One region of the Bradyrhizobium sp. WSM1417 genome, then DNA from elsewhere that is predicted to be linked to it. Evidence: predicted binding sites of a transcription regulator. Region 1 holds the regulator's gene; the other holds the start of a gene.

Region 1 (9,437 bases):
CCCTTGGAGGCACGGCCCAACGGGAACAATTTTGAAAAAAATTGAGGAACCCAATCACTTTGTGCATTTTTATACAGAGTTCCCGGAACGGAATACCGCCTTCCGGACTCTTAGAGTCCGTTGGGACTTCTACGGACGGATGCATCATCGTGCTGGGCAAAACCTACCTCACCAAGCAGGCCTCTCTTCTTCTTGAATTCGCGAGGACAACTTCAGATTCGGACCTTTCCGCCAAGCTTGTGAGCAAGGCCGCCGACCTGAAATCCCAGGCCGATCCGCTGCCCGATAAGGATCAGGGACCCAAGGCGCCCGACGTAACTCCCGGGCAGCCAGGGAGCTGATCGATCCAGGCCCGGGGCGCTCGTCGTTCTCGCCCTTCCATGACCAGTCTCCTGCCGATCTGTCGGGCTCTTCGGATCATGCCACGACGCGCGTAATCCTGCCTTCCGGAACTATGTGAAGCGGCGGGATGACTGCGCGCGCTCAGCCGTTTTTGCCTCTGCGCCCGCGCTCGGCTAGAAGACGTGCGGAACATTCGCCCGAACGTGCCGAGCAGGAGTTTTCGCCGTGGCCTTGATGCCGGTTTCCGACGCGCTCGCCGCGGTGCTGGCGGGTGCAGAGCCGCTGCCGGAAGAAATGATTTCCCTCGACGAGGCCTACCATCGCGTGCTCGCGCGTGACGTCGCGGCTAGGCGCACGCAGCCGCCGCAGGCGATGTCGGCGATGGACGGCTACGCGGTGCGCGCGGCCGATGCCGCGACGATCGATTCGGAGCTCACCGTCATCGGCGAAGTCGCGGCGGGCCGACCGTTCGCGGGGACGGTCGGCGCCGGCGAGGCCGTGCGGATCTTCACCGGCGGCGTCGTTCCCGGTGGCGCGGACGCCGTCGTGATCCAGGAGGACACGGTCGCCGCCGGCAAGCGCATCACGATCAAGGAAGCCGCGATCGCCGGACGGCACATCCGTCCCGCCGGCGTCGATTTCCGCGAGGGCGACGTGCTCCTGCGCAAGGGAAGTCGTCTCACCGAGCGCGACCTCGCGCTCGCCGCCGGGATGAACCATCCGCACCTTGCCGTTTTCAGGCGTCCGAAGGTCGCCATTCTCGCCACCGGCGACGAGCTGGTGATGCCGGGCACCACCCCCGGCCACGGCCAGATCGTCTATTCCAACGGCTACGCCCTGCACGCGCTCGCCCGCAGCGAGGGCGCCGAGACCATCGACCTCGGGATTGCCGCCGACACGCTGGAAGCGACCACCGCCGGCATCCGCCGCGCCCGTGAGAGCGGCGCCGACATCCTGATCACGACCGGCGGCGCATCGGTCGGCGACCACGATCTGGTCCAGCAGGCACTGCGGGACGAAGGCATCGCAATGGCGTTCTGGAAGATCGCAATGCGGCCAGGCAAGCCGATGATGCACGGGCGGCTCGGCGCAATGGGTGTGATCGGCCTGCCGGGCAATCCCGTGTCGTCCTACGTCTGCGCTTTCCTGTTCATGGTGCCGCTGATTCGCGCCCTGTCGGGCCGTTCAGTGATTCACCATCGCCGTGAACGCGCCGTGCTCGGCCGCGAAATCGGCGCCAACGACCAGCGCGAGGACTATCTGCGCGCGCATCTGGACGAGCGTGACGACGGCACACGCATCGTTCTTCCCGTCGATCATCAGGACTCTTCGCTGCTTGCGAATCTCGCTGCAGCACAGGTACTTCTCGTGCGCGCACCGTTCGCGCCGAAGGCCGAGACCGGCGCGGCTTGCGAAGTGTTGCGACTCCCCGTCTGAGCGCCCGGCCAAGCGCGTTCCGCCAACTTTGCTCCGTTCACGGTAAATTAAGCAGTTGCGGAACATGTATCGAACATATAGTGTCCGTTCATGATTTGTTTCGAGCATGTAGCGGCTTATTGCCGAATTCAGCGTCTCGGAATCGGACGACATCAACCGGGGGACTTTGGTCGAGATGTTAACGCGCAAACAATACGAGCTTCTGCGGTTCATCAGTGAACGTCTGAAGGAAAGCGGCGTGCCGCCCTCCTTCGACGAGATGAAGGATGCGCTCGACCTGCGCTCGAAGTCGGGCATCCATCGCCTGATCACGGCGCTCGAGGAGCGTGGCTTCATCCGACGCCTGCCCAACCGCGCCCGTGCAATTGAAGTCATCAAGCTGCCGGAGCTCCAGGCAGCCGCTGGCAGCCGCCGCGGCTTCACGCCGAGCGTCATCGAGGGCAATCTCGGCAAGGTGCGTGCGAGCTCCAGCCTTTCCGCGGACGAGGGCGAACGTCCCGTCGCGGTGCCGGTGATGGGCCGCATCGCGGCCGGCACGCCGATCGAGGCGTTGCAGACCCGCAGCCATACGATCAGCGTACCGCCTGACATGCTCGGCTCCGGAGAACATTACGCGCTCGAAGTGCGCGGTGATTCCATGGTCGAGGCCGGCATCCTCGACGGCGACATGGCGCTGATCCAGCGCAACGAGAGCGCCGATACCGGCGACATCGTGGTGGCGCTGATCGACGACGAGGAAGCGACGCTGAAGCGCTTCCGCCGCCGCGGCGCCTCGATCGCGCTCGAGCCCGCCAACGCAGCCTATGAGGTCCGCATCCTGCCGCCCAACCGGGTGAAGATTCAGGGCAAGCTGATCGGGCTTTACCGGAAGTACTGATACCGGGAGTACTTGATACAGGAGTGCTTCATACGGGAAGTACTTCATGCCGGCTATCGCCGGTCAGAGATAGAGCGGATCATCGTCCGCTCCGGCTGGATAGTCTTTCTGGTTCTGCACAGACTATCCGGCCCTTCGTCCGGCGCTGGCTCCTCGCGACGCCCAGGAAACAGCACCGCTTCGCGGCTCGCGTATTCGCGGAAACAGCGGCCAGCGATTAAATTCGCACGGGCCGAATGCGATCGAGCGACCGTTGCAGTATTCGCGTACGCGCCTCCCAAATGCATCGTAGCGAGCTTTGTTCCTATTGAGTTCGGGAAAGATAATGTGATCGCGGCTCGCGGAAACCAGCCGCAGATTTGCCCACAACCAAGCAGAGCGTTCGTGCTTCAACTCTGATAGAGGCCTGCGCCTCGATTGAGAGACGCGGGTTGCTATCCCAGCATGAGGAGCACCCGATGTGTGACTACAGCCTGCATGCCGTCGCGTCGCGCCCCGCCGAAGTCGGCGAGACGATCGTCACGACAAGCTTCCGCGGCACCTCGACGCGCGGCTTCGCCTCCGCAGCCGATCCGTCTGTTGCCGTTTGCCTGCTGCCGGGAACGGAGCTCGCCTTCGCCGACGACGTCCGCTACGACAATCGCTGGATCTGGACGCGCACCATCAATTCCCGCGTGGGCAAGTTCGGCAAGATCGATCCGCACGTTCCCGACCGCCATCACGACGCGATCGAATTTCCCGACGGCAAATACGTGCTGGTGACGCAGCTCGTCGAAGGCCAGCGTGCGACCGTGCTGCAATTGCCTGTGACCCAGCCGGTCACCGAGCGCGAGCACAAGGCGCAGATCATCGCCGACAGGCAGCCGACCGTCACGCACCTGCCGATCGGCTGACAGAGCCGCCCTCCGGCTGCAAGGTCGGAGGTCAGGATTGAATCGCCATCGCCGGCCGCGGCCGGCGAGATGGCGTGGTTTGCGCCAGCGAAATCCGAGCGGATGCACTAACCCACTGCATCTCTCGGCACCGTCCGATCAATCGTCGGCCTGCAAGTCCGTCTCCGCCGGCGTTGCGTCCTTGATGCGGGCGCGGTTGCCTTCGGCGCAAGGCTGCCGTCGAAATCACCCTCGCCCGCGCCGGCCGGCAACCAGGGGCGGCTCGTGCCTCTCGCCCTCACCGCCTGAACCACAAACCCGTCACCACGCTGCGTCAGCGCCAGCGCACTCTGGCTGGCGAGCCGTTGCCGATCGACCACCATCGCCGCGCAATCGGGTGGCGCGGGGCGTGTCGTCACCACCAGCGCGGCCCGACTGCAATCGTCCGCGAGAGCGTCGACGCGCAGTGCCAGCGCGACCAGTCTCCCGTCGGCCAGTGGCGTCACGCAGCCGGATTCGTCACAGGACACGCCATCGGCCAGCGAGGCTCTGCCTGCATCGCGCGGATCGGCGTCGGCAGCGAGCCATTCCTTGAGCAGAAAGCTCTCCTTGTTCGTCCTGATCAGGTGCAGATATCCGTCCCTGCCCCGCACCGCGACGCTCGCGCCATCCCCGGCAATCAGGATGTCGGGCTGCCGCGCCGACAGTGCCCAGAGGATCGCTGCCAGCAGCACCAGGGCGCCGGACCAGCGCAGCGGCGTGCGCAACAAGCCCAGCACGACGATTCCCAGGCTCGCCGCGATCAGCGGCGCGATCCCGAACGCCGGGATGCGACCGACGGCGCCCGGCAATGCCGCGACCCAGCGCGAGACCGCGACCATCCAGTCGATACCGATCCCCATCAGCCACCAGAACACGCTGTCCAGCCCGAACGGCGCAGCAAGCAGCCCCAACAATCCCGCCGGCATCACCAGCGCCGAGACCACCGGCATCGCGCCAAGATTGGCAAGCACGCCGAACGGCGTGACACGGTGGAAATGGAAAGCGGCGTAGGGCGTGGTCGCAAGTCCCGCAATCAGCGAGGCCATGAACAGCATCGCGATCTCGCGGCCACCCCACATCGCAATGCGAGCGGTCGCCGAATGGTCCGGCGAGGCAAACAAATTGGGCATGCCGATCTGCACCAAGGCGACGAGCCCGAGCGTTGCCGCAAAAGACATCTGAAAACTCGGATGCACCAGCGCTTCCGGCGCGACCGCCAGCACGATCATTGCGGCGACAGCAAGCGTGCGGAAGGTAATGGCCCGGCGATCGACCATCACCGCGATCAGCACCACCGCCGTCATGAAGAACGACCTTTGCGTGGCGACCTCCGCGCCCGACAGCAGCAGGTAGAACGCAGCAGCGACCAGCGCCGCGGCCGCCGACCATTTCTTGATGGCGAACCCTGCCGCAAGTCCCGGGATCAGAGCGAGCAGCGCGCGCACCGCGAAGAACACGACACCGGCCACGACGGCCATGTGATAACCGGAGATCGAGAGCACGTGGCCGAGGCCGGAGATGAACATCGCATCGTTGACGGGCGTGGTGATCGCATCGCGCCGCCCGGTGAGCAGCGCGGTCGCGATCGCCCGATTGTCGCCGTCGAGCGTCGCGCGGATGCGGGCATCGATCGCATCGCGCAGTCCTTGCATGAAGGCCGCGTAACGCAGCCGCAAGCCGGCGGTCTCAGGCGGCGGCGCCACCGTGATGGCGCCCATCGCGAAGCCGGAGGCGCCGATGCCCTGGAAGAACATGTCACGTGAAAAGTCGTAGCTGCCGGGCCGCACCGGCGCGAGCGGCGGCATCAGCCGCGCCTTCAACTGGACGAAGCTACCGACCTCCGGCGCGGTGCCCTTGCGGACCGACAGGCGCACGCGCTCGAGCCTGACGTCGCTGCGTTGCGCCTCCATCGCGGTGACGCGCAGCACGAAACGGTCGGTGCGCTCGCGGATGTCGCGGGCCTCGACGAAACCCGACAACGACACCGAATAGAGCGCCGCGCCAGCACCGGGTGGGCGATGCGCGCCGTCTTCCAGGTCGCGACGGCAAAGCCGGCCGCGACCGCCGCGATCATGATGGCCGGGGCGAACAGCCGGCTCCGCCGCAGCACAGCCGCGCCGAGCAGGAGTGCGACGGCGGTCGCGGCAACGACCCACAGCACCGGCTCATGATCGGCGGAGAAATAAAGCGCGATGCCGCAGCCAAACGCGACGGGCACCCACGGCAACAGCCGCCCGGCGCCAGCCTCGGCGCGTAGCCACGCGCGCAGGGTCTCGGCCAGCGATGTCCAGAGGTCGAGACCTGCAGGCGCAAGGCCGCCCGCAGACGCGGGGCGGCCCACGGGCCACGTGCCCGCGATCCCTTGCGACCGTACCGGCCGGCCCGGCTCCGCCATTCCCTGCACTCGATGATACGCAACGAAGCCAGAAGCTACCGGAACGTGCAGGCGGGCGGATAGCGGTACGGATCAGGAACGGAAGGGCGCGACCGCTACTTTTCCTCTTCCATCGTCACGGCGACATCCGCCTTGGCCGACAGCCGGACCTTGTTGCCCTCGATGTCGGCGACGAGGCCCTTGTCGATGAAGTGATGATGCCCCTTGTGGCTGCCCTCGCCGCTGTCCTTCTTGGTCAGCTTGATGCGATTGCCTTCGACCTTGTCGACGGTGCCGATGTGGACGCCGTCGGCGCCGATGACTTCCATATGCTCTGCGATGTTCTGCATGGGGGGTTCCTTGTTGGACCCAGCCCAACGCGTGAGGCGCACGTTCGTTCTCTCGCGAGAATGACGAAGCCGTGTGCCCCGCCGGTCAGATCAGCGGCGCCTGCGACGAAGCATGGTGATTGACGATCTTCCAGTCGCCGTCCTCGCGCATGATGACCCAGCTCATCTTGACCGAAAAATCCGGACGTTCGCCGGCGAGATCGAATGAGATGGTTGCGGCCATGTTGATGAGGTCAGGACCTGACTGCGCCGCCTTCACCTCCGAAAACACCGCGCTCGGTTTGCGCCAGCGCGGCAGGCCGTTGAAATAGTCTGCGACGCCGTCCCTGCCCCGGTAGAGCTTTGGGTTCGAGCCGAAGAAGAACGTATTCTTCGCATAAAGCGACGACAGCGCGGCCGCATCGAGCCTGGCGAAGCCAGCGCGCCATTTGGCGATGATGGCGGAAACGATCGCGTCGGCTTCGTCGCCCATTGTGGTCTCGCAGCCCTTTTCAGCCCTTCGCAACTTCCTTCGCGAACGAGTCGCGCAGACCGATGGTCCTGGAAAATACCGGCTTGCCGGGCGTCGAGTCCTTGTCGCGCACGAAATAGCCCTGGCGCTCGAACTGCATCGGCTCTGTCGAATTGCTCTCGGCGACCGATGCTTCGATCCGGGCATCAGCGAGAATTTCCAGCGACTGCGGATTGAGGTCGGCGGCGAAGTTCGAGGCGTCCGGGCTCGGGTTGGCAAACAGCTGATTGTAGATGCGGATTTCCGCAGGCACTGACGTTGCCGCCGACAGCCAGTGCATGGTGGCCTTGACCTTGCGGCCGTCGGGCGCGTTGCCGCCCTTGGTCGCGGGATCGTAGGTGCAACGCAGCTCCACCACTTCGCCGGCATCGTTCTTGATCACGCCGCTGCACTTGACGAAATAGGCGTAGCGCAGCCGCACCTCGTTGCCCGGCGACAGACGGAAGAACTTTTTCGGCGGGTTCTCCATGAAGTCGTCGCGCTCGATATAGAGCTCGCGGCCGAACGTGATCTTGCGCGTGCCGGCGCTAGGATCGTCCGGATGGTTGATCGCGTCGAGCTCCTCGGTCTGCCCTTCCGGATAATTCTCGATCACGACCTTGAGCGGCTTCAGCACCGCCATGCGCCGCTGCGACGTGCGGTTCAATTCCTCACGGATGCAGAATTCCAGCATGCCGACGTCGACGACGCTATTGGCTTTCGCAACGCCGATGCGCTTGACGAATTCGCGAAGGGCGGTCGGCGGTACGCCGCGGCGGCGCATCCCCGCCATGGTGGGCATACGCGGATCGTCCCAGCCTGCGACATGGCCCTCGCGCACCAGCTGGGTCAGCACGCGCTTGGAGAGCAGCGTGTAGGTCAGGTTCAGCCGTGCGAATTCGTACTGGTGCGGCTTCGACGGCACCGGCAGCTTCTCGATGAACCAGTCATAGAGCGGCCGGTGATCCTCGAACTCCAGCGTGCAGATCGAATGCGTGATGCCCTCGATCGCGTCCGACTGGCCGTGGGCATAGTCGTAGCTCGGATAGATGCTCCACTTGGTCCCGGTGCGCGGATGGTGCGCATGCAGGATGCGGTACAGCACGGGGTCGCGCAGATTGATGTTGCCCGCACCCATGTCGATCTTGGCCCGCAGCACGCGCGCGCCGTTCGGGAATTCGCCCGCCTTCATGCGACGGAACAGGTCGAGGTTTTCATCCACCGTGCGATCGCGGAAGGGCGAGTTCTTGCCGGGCTCGGTCAGCGTGCCGCGCGCAAGACGAATCTGCTCCTGGGTCTGGTCGTCGACATAGGCGAGCCCGTCGCGGATCAGCTGCTCCGCCCATTCATAGAGGCGGTCGAAATAGTCCGAGGCGAAGAACAGGTTCTTGCCCCAGTCGAAACCGAGCCAGCGCACGTCGGCCTGGATGGAATCGATATATTCCTGCTCTTCCTTGACCGGATTGGTGTCGTCGAAGCGCAGATGGCAGCGGCCCGGAAACTCCTGGGCGATGCCGAAATTGAGTGCGATCGACTTGGCGTGGCCGATATGCAGATAACCGTTCGGCTCCGGCGGGAACCGGGTCACGATCTCCCGGTATTTGGCCTGATCGAGGTCGGCCTGGATGATGTCACGAATGAAATCGCGCCCAACCTCAGTCGCCACCGGTTCTGTCATTACGAAAATCCTGTAGGGAAATCAGCGGCCCTTCTGCCAAATTCGGGACGCTGAGCCAAGTGCTTAAGCGAGGCCTTAAGCCGTCCGCTGCCGGGCTTTAGTTATGTACCGGTCCTGCTATATACCACCGCCTCCAATGCATAGGCCTTGCCAAGAATGACCTCTCCCGTCGTCACCCGCTTCGCTCCCTCGCCGACCGGCTTCCTCCATATCGGGGGCGCGCGCACAGCGCTGTTCAACTGGCTCTATGCGAAGAAGCACGGCGGCAAGATGCTGCTCCGGATCGAGGACACCGACCGGGAGCGCTCCACGGAGGCGGCGATCGGCGCCATCCTCGACGGCCTGAAATGGCTCGAGCTCGGCTGGGATGGCGACGTCATCTACCAGTTCAGCCGCGCCGCCCGCCACCGCGAGGTCGCCGAGCAGCTGCTCGCCGAGGGCAAGGCCTATCGCTGCTACGCCACCGCCGAGGAGCTGACCGCGATGCGCGAGAAGGCGCGCGCAGAGGGGCGCACCCGCCTGTATGACGGCCTGTGGCGCGACCGCGATCCGGCGACGGCCCCAACCGACGTGAAGCCCACCATCCGGCTCCGCGCGCCCCAGACAGGCGAGACCGTGATCGAGGACCAGGTCCAGGGCCGCGTGGTCTGGCAGAACGAAAATCTCGACGACCTCGTCCTGCTGCGCGGCGATGGCAACCCGACCTACATGCTCGCGGTGGTCGTCGACGACCGCGACATGGGTGTCACCCATGTCATCCGCGGCGACGACCATCTGATCAACGCGGCCCGCCAAAAGCAGATCTACGACGCGATGGGCTGGACGCTGCCGAGCATGTCCCACATCCCCCTGATCCACGGCCCGGACGGTTCGAAGCTCTCCAAGAGGCACGGCGCGCTTGGCGTCGATGCCTATCGCGCCATGGGGTACCTCCCGTCCGCGCTCCGCAACTATCTCGTCCGGCTCGGCTGGAGC
Region 2 (9,437 bases), 840 kb from region 1:
AAAAAGTAGAGCGGCATGGTTCGCACCGATCGCGCCTGATGGCTCCGTCCCCACGGCCATAATCGCTGGCAGTCCAATCCCAAACCGTCGGCAGATCAATTCCGGTCGGCTACGGAATAGCCCCATGGGCGCCGCTGCTTTAGGCCATGACGGCTGCGGCGCGTCGGGGCGCGCCAGCCCGCCGTCGATCTCGATCCGGCCGCTCAGGCGGTTTTGCGCCCGATCGCCTTCAGCTCCCGATCGATCCGCAGCTGCACCCGCCGGATCGCCAACAGATCGATCTTGGTCTCTGTCTGGCCAGTCTTGATCTGCTCGCCGATCCGGAACTGCCACTGCCAGATGCCGGGAATTGCCGTCTTGGCGACGGTGAACTCGACGCCCCTGTGATTCATGGCCTTCTCCCACGATTCACTTCCATCACTGAGAACATGCTGGGCGGCATAATATTCCAGGGAAAGCCAAATCTGTCGGTAAGTCCCGGATAGCCCACGGCTATCTCGCAAGCGCACGCGCCGGCCGCCCAGCCGCGGCGCGAGACCTCTCCCGTGGTTCTCCGGCCAAGAACAGAGTTCCTGGGATGGGTAAGGGCGCCTTCCGGAACGCGGCGGCATGTGCCTTGCTTGGCCCGATCACGGTCAGCAACATGGGCGCGTCATGCCGGGCATTCCCCGCCGCTATTCTCATTTCGTGTTCGGAATCATCCAGTCCGGACTGACCTCGCTGATCGCCGCGGGCATCGCGAGCTTTCCGGCAGGGAACGCGCTGGACTTCCTCGCGCACTGGATGGTGTCGTGGCTGATCGCATGGGCGGCGATGCTGCCGATCGTGCTGCTCGCAGCGCCGGCGATCCGCGCCTTCTCGCTGCGTCTGACGCAGGAGGAGGGCGGCTCGCAAACCGGCCGGCCGGCATGAAAATCGGCAAGAAAACCGGAATGAAAAAACCCCGCTTGGGAGAACCAAGCGGGGAAAGGTTATTGGAGGCTGAGGTGCTGGGCTGCAACACCATAGCCAAGCGACCCTAGCCGGCTCAGCTTACGACAGCCTGACAAGGCTTGACGGCGACAGCGAAAGCCGGAGCTCGGGGCCGCACACTGGCCCCGCACCGGTCCCAATTTCGACATCCGTTCGCACAACTCAGGACACAACCGCAGGCGAGATTTCGCAACGACGGTGCTGCCATGGGGGAAACGTGGCCCACCGGCAACGGGGTGGCATCATGGACAACGTAGAGCGGTCATTCGCCGCCGCGACGGCGGCTGGCTTCGTAGTGCTGGTGATCGGCATCGGGTTGCTGGTTCTGCTGTAGGCGGGGTTGGGTGCCGGGATACGGCTCTGGGGGTGGAAAGGCCCATGCGCGCCTTTCAAAAACGCGAAAACAACCCCATGCACAGTAGCCCGTCAGAAAATTCCGTCGTTTAATCAATAGCTTACTGGTAGTATTTAGATACCATATTGGCTCGGACTCGCCTTCACGGCCATCCGAATCCCAATTCCCGTGCCGATTCCCCCGGCCGCTCCGGCACCGTCGCCAGCGCGTTGCCGCTGGCAAACATCGCCACCGCCTAGCGCGTCCGCCGGGCCGGCCTCGGCTCCTATGCCCTCGTCGCGGCGGCCTAATGAACCCTGATCGCGTCCAGCGGCAAATGGAGTTCGGCGGCACGCTCTTCGCGGTCCTTCTTGCGGAACTCGTTTTCCTTGCGCTCGAACTTGCTCATCTCCTCCCGCGCCGCTTCCAGCAGCGGAATGCGCCGGTTCGTATCGTGATGCGTGTTGTTCGTCATTACTGAGGTCCCCAGAGTTGCGGTCCCGTCCAAGAGAAGACCGCAGACCGCGAAAGGTTCGGTGCCGCAGGATTACGGAATTCTCACGGCGCGCAGCTCATCCGGCTTGATACGCGTCATTTAACGCGCAAATCCGCAAAAGAACATATTGCGAACCTAGAACAAATAGGGTACATTGATTTTATCGCCGCGCCGCCTCGCCAGCCGTTTGTCCCTCTAGCGAATCCTCGCCATAAGGAGCACGACCCAATGTCCACCACTGCCCTGCGTATCGTCGAAGGATCTTCCATGGACAAGAGTAAAGCTCTGGCCGCCGCGCTCTCCCAGATCGAGCGGCAGTTCGGCAAGGGCTCGGTGATGAAGCTCGGCAAGAACGACCGCTCGATGGATGTCGAGGCGGTCTCCTCGGGCTCGCTCGGGCTCGATATCGCGCTCGGGATCGGCGGCCTGCCGAAGGGGCGCGTCGTGGAGATCTACGGGCCGGAATCCTCGGGCAAGACCACGCTGGCGCTGCACACGGTTGCGGAAGGACAGAAGAAGGGCGGCATCTGCGCTTTCATCGACGCCGAGCACGCGCTCGACCCGGTCTATGCGCGCAAGCTGGGCGTCAACATCGACGAGCTTCTGATCTCGCAGCCGGACACCGGCGAGCAGGCGCTGGAAATCTGCGACACGCTGGTGCGCTCCGGCGCGGTCGACGTGCTGGTGATCGATTCGGTCGCGGCGCTGGTGCCGAAGGCCGAACTCGAGGGTGAGATGGGCGATGCGCTGCCGGGTCTGCAGGCCCGCCTGATGAGCCAGGCGCTGCGCAAGCTGACGGCGTCCATCAACAAGTCCAATACCATGGTGATCTTCATCAACCAGATCCGCATGAAGATCGGTGTGATGTACGGCTCGCCGGAAACCACCACCGGCGGCAACGCGCTGAAATTCTATGCCTCCGTCCGCCTCGACATCCGCCGCATCGGCGCGATCAAGGAGCGCGACGAAGTGGTCGGCAACACCACGCGCGTCAAGGTCGTCAAGAACAAGCTGGCACCGCCGTTCAAGCAGGTCGAATTCGACATCATGTACGGCGAGGGCGTCTCCAAGATGGGCGAGATCCTCGATCTCGGCGTCAAGGCCGGCATCGTCGAGAAATCCGGCGCATGGTTCTCCTATGACAGCCAGCGTCTTGGCCAGGGCCGCGAGAATTCGAAAGCGTTCCTGAAGGCCAACCCCGACATCACCGCCAAGATCGAGACCTCGATCCGTCAGAACTCCGGCCTGATCGCCGAGCAGATTCTCGCCGGCAGTCCCGAGCGTGACGCCGACGGCGAGGAGCCGGCGGACGAGTAAGCCTTAGTCGAATAGATTTCGCGAGGAGCGGGCGCTGAGGACGTTGAGTTGCCGACGTCTTCGGCGCCTGTTTCGTTTGCGTTGATCAGGTGGTGCGATGAAGCGTCTGATCTTGACCAGTTCGTCCGGAGGCCAGCTCGCACGATCCGGGTTGGCGGAGATTGTCATCTCATACTCGTTTCACTTTGAGTGGGGACCTCTGCCCTCGCCCGAGAAGCTCGCAGCCTATTTCGCGGCGCGTTCGGCGAATCTCGGGCCGGGTGATCATTGGTCCGATTGGGGCATCCGCTGGCCCAAGGGCATCAAGGACCGCAAAGATTTGTCCCTTGCCGACTTCTGCGAGCGATATGACGTGGTTGAACTTTGGTTCGACCCAGCTCCCCGGGATCAATTGCAGCTCGTCTGCCTGCTGGACCACCTCAGCTCCTGCTCCTCGCTGGTGCCAAAGCTTCGACTTCGACTTGTCTCATCCGAGCTGACGACAGCACACGGTGAGGATCTCGCTGCATCCGAGCCGCACATTCATGTCGTGCCTGTTAGGGCCCAAGAGTTCGAGACTGCCCGGTTGGCGTGGTCGGCCTACCGCGCAATGACCCCTGAGGCGTGCGTCGATCTCCTTCACCAGGATCTCAGTGCATTGCTGATGCTGCGCCCGGCCTTGCTCGATCTCATGGCAGAACTGCCGTCGCCTTCGACGGGACTCGGTGCGACCGAGATGCGGTTCTTGGAGATGCTTGCCAGAGGGTTTGCGAACACGAATGCGTTGTTTCACCTGCGCTCGCAACGGCGAACATATGTGTTCGGAGAATTTGAGTTGGGTTCGTTGCTCGAGGGGCTCGCGCTCGGCCCCAGGCCCGTAGTGGCCGGGCTGGGCGACGAACTGCGCACAATCGATCGCGAAAATTTAAGAGCTCGGCACGAGGTCTATCTCCGCAGCCGGTTGTCATTGACCGAGTTCGGCAAGGCTGTCCTGGCCCATCAGGAAGATTTCAGTCGCCACAATCCGATCGACCGCTGGTGGGGCGGCACGCACCTGACCAACGACCGGCTGTGGCGTTACGGCCATGTTTTGATGAAGCCTTGAGGCCACGGTATGACGCGGCTCATTGTCACGACAGACTCGTCCATCGCCGGCGCCATTCAACAAGCGGGCCTTGCCGACCTCGTGATTGCCATCGAGCGCCGGCTGGTCTGGGGACCGTTGCCGGCCGATGCAGAGCTGGACGCATTCTTTGCGCCGCGTACGACACAGCCCCGCGGGCTTCATTGGCTCGACGATACGCCGTCCTGGCGTCTCGAGGAATCAGGCGCGAAGGATCGAGGACTGATCGAACTGCTCGCGGAATATGGCTCGGTCGAGTTTTGGCGAGGGCCGGAGCCAAATGCGCAATTGATCCTGCTCTGGCTGCTCGATCATTGGGCCCGCCGACACGATGCAAATCCCGACTTTGTCGTGCGCTCCCTGTTCTTGGGTGTCAGGGATGTCGACCCACCGCGAAGCGAACTCTACCCGCCGGCTGTTGCGATCACACCTCGTCAACTCAAATCGGCCAGGCGTGCATGGCGGGCCTATCGCGCGCCGACCCCGCAAGGTTGGAGGGATCTCTTCAAGACCAATTTGAGCTGGTTGCCACAACTCGCCCCTCACGTGAGGGCTCTCCTCAACGAACTTCCGCGTCCTGCCTCAGGCCTTGGAGCCACGGAAGCGCGGATACTCCAACTCATCGGGCGAGGCGGCATGCAGCCTTTCGATGTCTTTCCGGGCCACCAGAAGTGCAACGAGCTGGATGTGTATGGTTATTGGGAAGTTGGAGCGCTGCTTGACGGCCTTGCGCGGTGCGAGAGGCCGGCGGTGTCCGGACTGGATCAAGGTCCGTTTTCGCTAGAGATGCACGACGATTCCAGTCAGTTCGATCGGTACAAGCGGTCGCAATTGACGCTGACCGAGTTCGGTAAGGCGGTGCTGGGAGGCGACCAGAATTTCCGCCGGTACAACCGGATTGATCGCTGGTGGGGCGGCACTCACCTGACCAACGAGCGACTCTGGCGGTGGGACCCCGAGACCCGCTCGTTGATCGCGCCGACGTGATGTGAGGGCGCTGCTGATGGCATCCCTGATTGTCATGTTGTCTTTTGATTGAGAAATCACCTTGTCACATTTGATTTTGACCACGAACCATCTTGCGGCAGACACGCTGCGCCAGTCCAAACTGGCGAATATCGCGCTCGGCTTCTGCACGCGCTTCGTCTGGAGGAAATTGCCTTCCGCAGAGCAGCTTTTGATGGGGCTGGAGCGGCGGTCGGCAAAGCACTGCAATCCAGGCGATCATTGGCTCGACGACGTTTGTCGAGACTGGCTGGAAGGTTTCGGCACGCGCGATATCGGTTTCTTCGAACTCTGCACGAAGTTTGACTCGATCGAATTGTGGGTTGATCCTCGACCAAACGATCAGCTCGTGCTGGTCTGGCTGCTGGACCTACTTCGCCCCTACAAGGAGATCACAACGAAGCTGAGCCTGGTGCATACAGACGATCATGCCGCGAGCTATGCTGCAGAGTCTGTCGCAAAATGGAAGCTGCCGGGCTTCAAGGTGACCGACAACCATTTGGTGACGGCCAGCCGCGCCTGGCAGGCCTATCGGGCTGAAACGCCAAAGCCCTGTTTCGATCTTCTGATGACGGATCTGACGATGCTGCCGAGACTTCGACCGGCGCTCATTGCGTTGCTCGAAGAGCTTCCGGACAGCGTGACGGGCCTAGGTGCCAGCGAAATGGATATTCTGGACTTTGTGAACGACGGGCACACGGACCCGAGGCGTGTCACCGAAGCGTGGTGGATGCGCGATGTGTTCGACGAAAACGACGCGCGCGATGCTTTGCTCGAATTGGGGGCACATTCGACGCCGGCGGTCCTCTTGGGCGATCCGGCGTTCGACAATGAGGCCCGCTACTTCGGCAAGAGCGAGTGGAAGGTCACGCTGACTGAACTCGGGCGTTCACTTTTTGCCCGCGAAGACGACATGTGGCGCCACAACCGGATCTATCGCTGGTGGGGTGGCACGGAACTGACCAACGAACGGCTTTGGCGATGGGATCGCGAAAGCCGATTGCTGGTTGCGCCTTAGATAAATAAATCGTGTGCCGTAGGCTGTAGGATGGGTAGAGCGAAGCGAACCCCATCGCACTTTCCATCCTTAGAACGGAATGCAGAGATGGGTTTCGCTACGCTCTACCCATCCTACGCAGCATCTTACTCCGCCGCCTCCGCGTAATCGCTCACAGGCGGGCAGGAGCACACCAGATTACGGTCGCCATAGACGTTGTCGACGCGTCCGACCGGGCTCCAGTATTTGTCGGTGCGCGAGGTGCCTGCGGGGAAGCAGCCTTCGGCGCGGGTGTAGGCACGCTTCCAATCATCGTCCGCGATGTCGTGCACGGTGTGGGGGGCGTGGCGGAGCGGCGACGCCTCGATCTTGAAGCGGCCAGCCTCGACCTCGGCGATTTCCTTGCGGATCGCGATCATGGCATCGCAGAAACGATCGAGCTCCGCCTTGGATTCCGATTCGGTCGGCTCGATCATCAGCGTGCCCGGCACCGGAAAACTCATGGTCGGCGCATGGAAACCGTAGTCGATCAGGCGTTTTGCGATGTCGTCGACGGTGACGCCGGACGTCGTCTTCAGCGCGCGGGGGTCGACGATGCATTCATGCGCGACGCGGCCCTTTTCGTTCTTGTAGAGAACCGGGAAGTGCGCATCGAGCCTTGCTGCGACGTAGTTGGCGTTGAGGATCGCGATCTCTGTGGCGCGCTTGAGGCCTTCGCCGCCCATCATCAGGATGTAGATGTAGGAGATGGTCAGGATCGAGGCTGAGCCGAACGGCGCGGCCGAGACCGGGCCGACCGGCGCGTTCCCATCTGTCGCGGGATGACCCGGCAGGAACGGCGCGAGATGCGCCTTGACGCCGATCGGACCCATGCCCGGGCCACCGCCGCCATGCGGGATGCAGAAGGTCTTGTGCAGATTGAGATGGCTGACGTCGGCGCCGTAATCGCCGGGCCTGCTAAGGCCGACCTGCGCGTTGAGGTTGGCGCCGTCGAGATAGACCTGGCCGCCATGGCCATGCACGACGTCGCAGATCTCGCGGATATGCTCCTCGAACACGCCGTGGGTCGAGGGATAGGTGATCATGACAGCGGCGAGGTCGTTCGAGTGCTTCTCGGCCTTGGCGCGGAGATCGCTGACGTCGACGTCGCCGTTCTTCTCGCAGGCGACCACCACCACGTCCATGCCGACCATCGCGGCCGAGGCCGGGTTGGTGCCGTGGGCGGAGGAGGGGATCAGGCAGATCTTGCGATGCGTCTCGCCACGCGCCGCGTGATAGCCGCGGATGGCCAGAAGCCCGGCATATTCGCCCTGCGCGCCCGAATTCGGCTGCAGCGAGATCGCGTCATAGCCGGTGATGTCGCACAGCCATGTCTCCAGGCGCGCGAACAGCGCGTGATAGCCGCGGGCCTGCTCACGCGGGGCGAAAGGATGCAGCGAGCCGAATTCGGGCCAGGTCAGCGGCATCATCTCGGTGGTCGCGTTCAGCTTCATGGTGCACGAGCCGAGCGGAATCATCGCGCGGTCGAGCGCGAGGTCGCGGTCGCTGAGCTTGCGCATGTAGCGCAGCATCTCGGTCTCCGAGCGATGCGCATGGAAGACAGGGTGGGTGAGGAAGGCGGTCGCGCGCTTCAGCGCCTCCGGCAGCGCCTCGCGCGTGGTCGCGTCGATCTCGGCATAGGCAAGCTGGCCGCCGAAGGCGCGCCAGACCGCTTCGACCGTCGCGGGCGTGGTGGTCTCGTCGAGCGCGATCCGCAATGCAGTTTCGCCGACGCCAAGGTTGATCTTTTCGGCAGCGGCGCGCGCGACGATTTCGGCGCGTTTGCTACCTGCATCCACGCTGAGCGTGTCGAAGAAACTGTCGGACTGCAGCGCAAAGCCGATCTTGCGCAGGCCCGCGGCGAGCACGGCCGCGCGGCGATGCACGTTGCGTGCGATCTGCGAAAGGCCTTCGGGGCCGTGATAGACCGCATACATCGAGGCGATCACGGCGAGCAGCACCTGCGCGGTGCAGATGTTGGAGGTCGCCTTCTCGCGGCGGATATGCTGCTCGCGGGTCTGCAGCGCGAGACGGTAGGCCGGCATCCCGCGCGAATCCACGGAGAGGCCGACAATGCGGCCGGGCAGTGAACGCTTGAGCGCATCGCGCACCGCCATATAGGCCGCGTGCGGCCCGCCATAACCCATCGGCACGCCAAAACGTTGCGCCGAGCCGATGGCGATGTCCGCGCCGAGCTCGCCGGGCGAGGCGAGCAGTGTCAGGGCCAGCAGATCGGCGGCGATGATCGCGAGCGCGCCCCTGGCCTTGAGGCTGGCGATCGCGGGCCTGAGGTCGCGCACGGCGCCTGAACTGCCCGGATATTGCAGCAGCGCGCCGAGCACGTCGGTCTTGTCGAGATCGGTGAGGGGATCGCCGACGACCAGGGTCCAGCCCAACGGCTCCGCGCGGGTGCGCATCACGGCGAGCGTCTGCGGATGCACGTCCTTGTCGACGAAGAAGGCCTTTGCTTCGACCCGTGAGTGCCGCTCCGCGAGCGCCATCGCTTCGGCTGCCGCGGTCGCCTCGTCGAGCAGCGAGGCGTTGGCGACGTCGAGCCCGGTGAGGTCGCAGATCATGGTCTGGAAGTTGAGCAGCGCCTCGAGCCGGCCCTGGCTGATCTCGGGCTGGTAGGGCGTGTACGCCGTGTACCAGGCCGGGTTCTCCAAGATGTTGCGCTGGATCACCGCGGGCAAGATCGTGCCGGAATAGCCTCGGCCGATCAGCGAGGTGAAGACCTGGTTCTGGGCGGCAAGCTCGCCCATATGCGCGATGGCCTCGGTCTCGCTGAACGGCCTGCCGAGATCGAGTGGAGTCGTCTGCCGGATCGAAGCGGGCAGCGTCTGCGCCATCAGCGCATCGACGCTGTTTGCGCCGACGGCCTCGAGCATCGCGGTGACGTCGCGCGCCGAGGGGCCGATGTGGCGGCGAACGAAGCCGGTGGTGTCGCCGTTGGATTTGCGGTGCGCGGTCATCATGGGTCCTCGCTTTAGATCATCTGTCGTCGTCGTCATCGTCCGCGAAGGCGGACGATCCAGTACGCCGCGGCTTCTCGGTTCAATCCGTGCTGCCGGTGGCTACTGGATGCCCCGCCTTCGCGGGGCATGACGATCGGTTGGGTCTGCATCATCTCACGCCGTGTGGGCCTTGTACGCCGCTTCGTCCATCAGACCGCCGA

The links. The regulator LexA, encoded in region 1, represses DNA repair genes until DNA is damaged. The targets are predictions, from matches to a motif close to TGTTCNNNNTGTGTTCNG.
Region 2: recA (recombinase RecA) is a predicted target of LexA. The motif match lies at 1,939-1,956, and genes of this name have one in related genera.

Annotation. Positions count from the first base shown of each region.
Region 1 covers NZ_KI911783.1:5,153,998-5,163,434, forward strand. Annotated here, with positions in the region: gene BRA1417_RS0125080 (hypothetical protein) at 150-341, shown strand; gene glp (gephyrin-like molybdotransferase Glp) at 568-1,779, shown strand; gene lexA (transcriptional repressor LexA) at 1,955-2,656, shown strand; gene BRA1417_RS0125095 (hypothetical protein) at 3,115-3,549, shown strand; partial or broken gene BRA1417_RS40815 (ComEC/Rec2 family competence protein) at 3,688-5,965, opposite strand; gene BRA1417_RS0125105 (DUF2171 domain-containing protein) at 6,061-6,294, opposite strand; gene BRA1417_RS0125110 (nuclear transport factor 2 family protein) at 6,380-6,766, opposite strand; gene BRA1417_RS0125115 (glutamine--tRNA ligase/YqeY domain fusion protein) at 6,786-8,462, opposite strand; gene gltX (glutamate--tRNA ligase) at 8,619-9,437, shown strand, end outside.
Region 2 covers NZ_KI911783.1:5,997,934-6,007,370, reverse strand. Annotated here, with positions in the region: gene BRA1417_RS0129575 (hypothetical protein) at 1-17, opposite strand, end outside; gene BRA1417_RS0129570 (hypothetical protein) at 204-392, opposite strand; gene BRA1417_RS0129565 (DUF2798 domain-containing protein) at 655-912, shown strand; gene BRA1417_RS44355 (hypothetical protein) at 1,614-1,781, opposite strand; gene recA (recombinase RecA) at 2,031-3,119, shown strand; gene BRA1417_RS40980 (hypothetical protein) at 3,217-4,203, shown strand; gene BRA1417_RS0129540 (hypothetical protein) at 4,213-5,208, shown strand; gene BRA1417_RS0129535 (hypothetical protein) at 5,270-6,244, shown strand; gene gcvP (aminomethyl-transferring glycine dehydrogenase) at 6,370-9,234, opposite strand; gene gcvH (glycine cleavage system protein GcvH) at 9,391-9,437, opposite strand, start outside.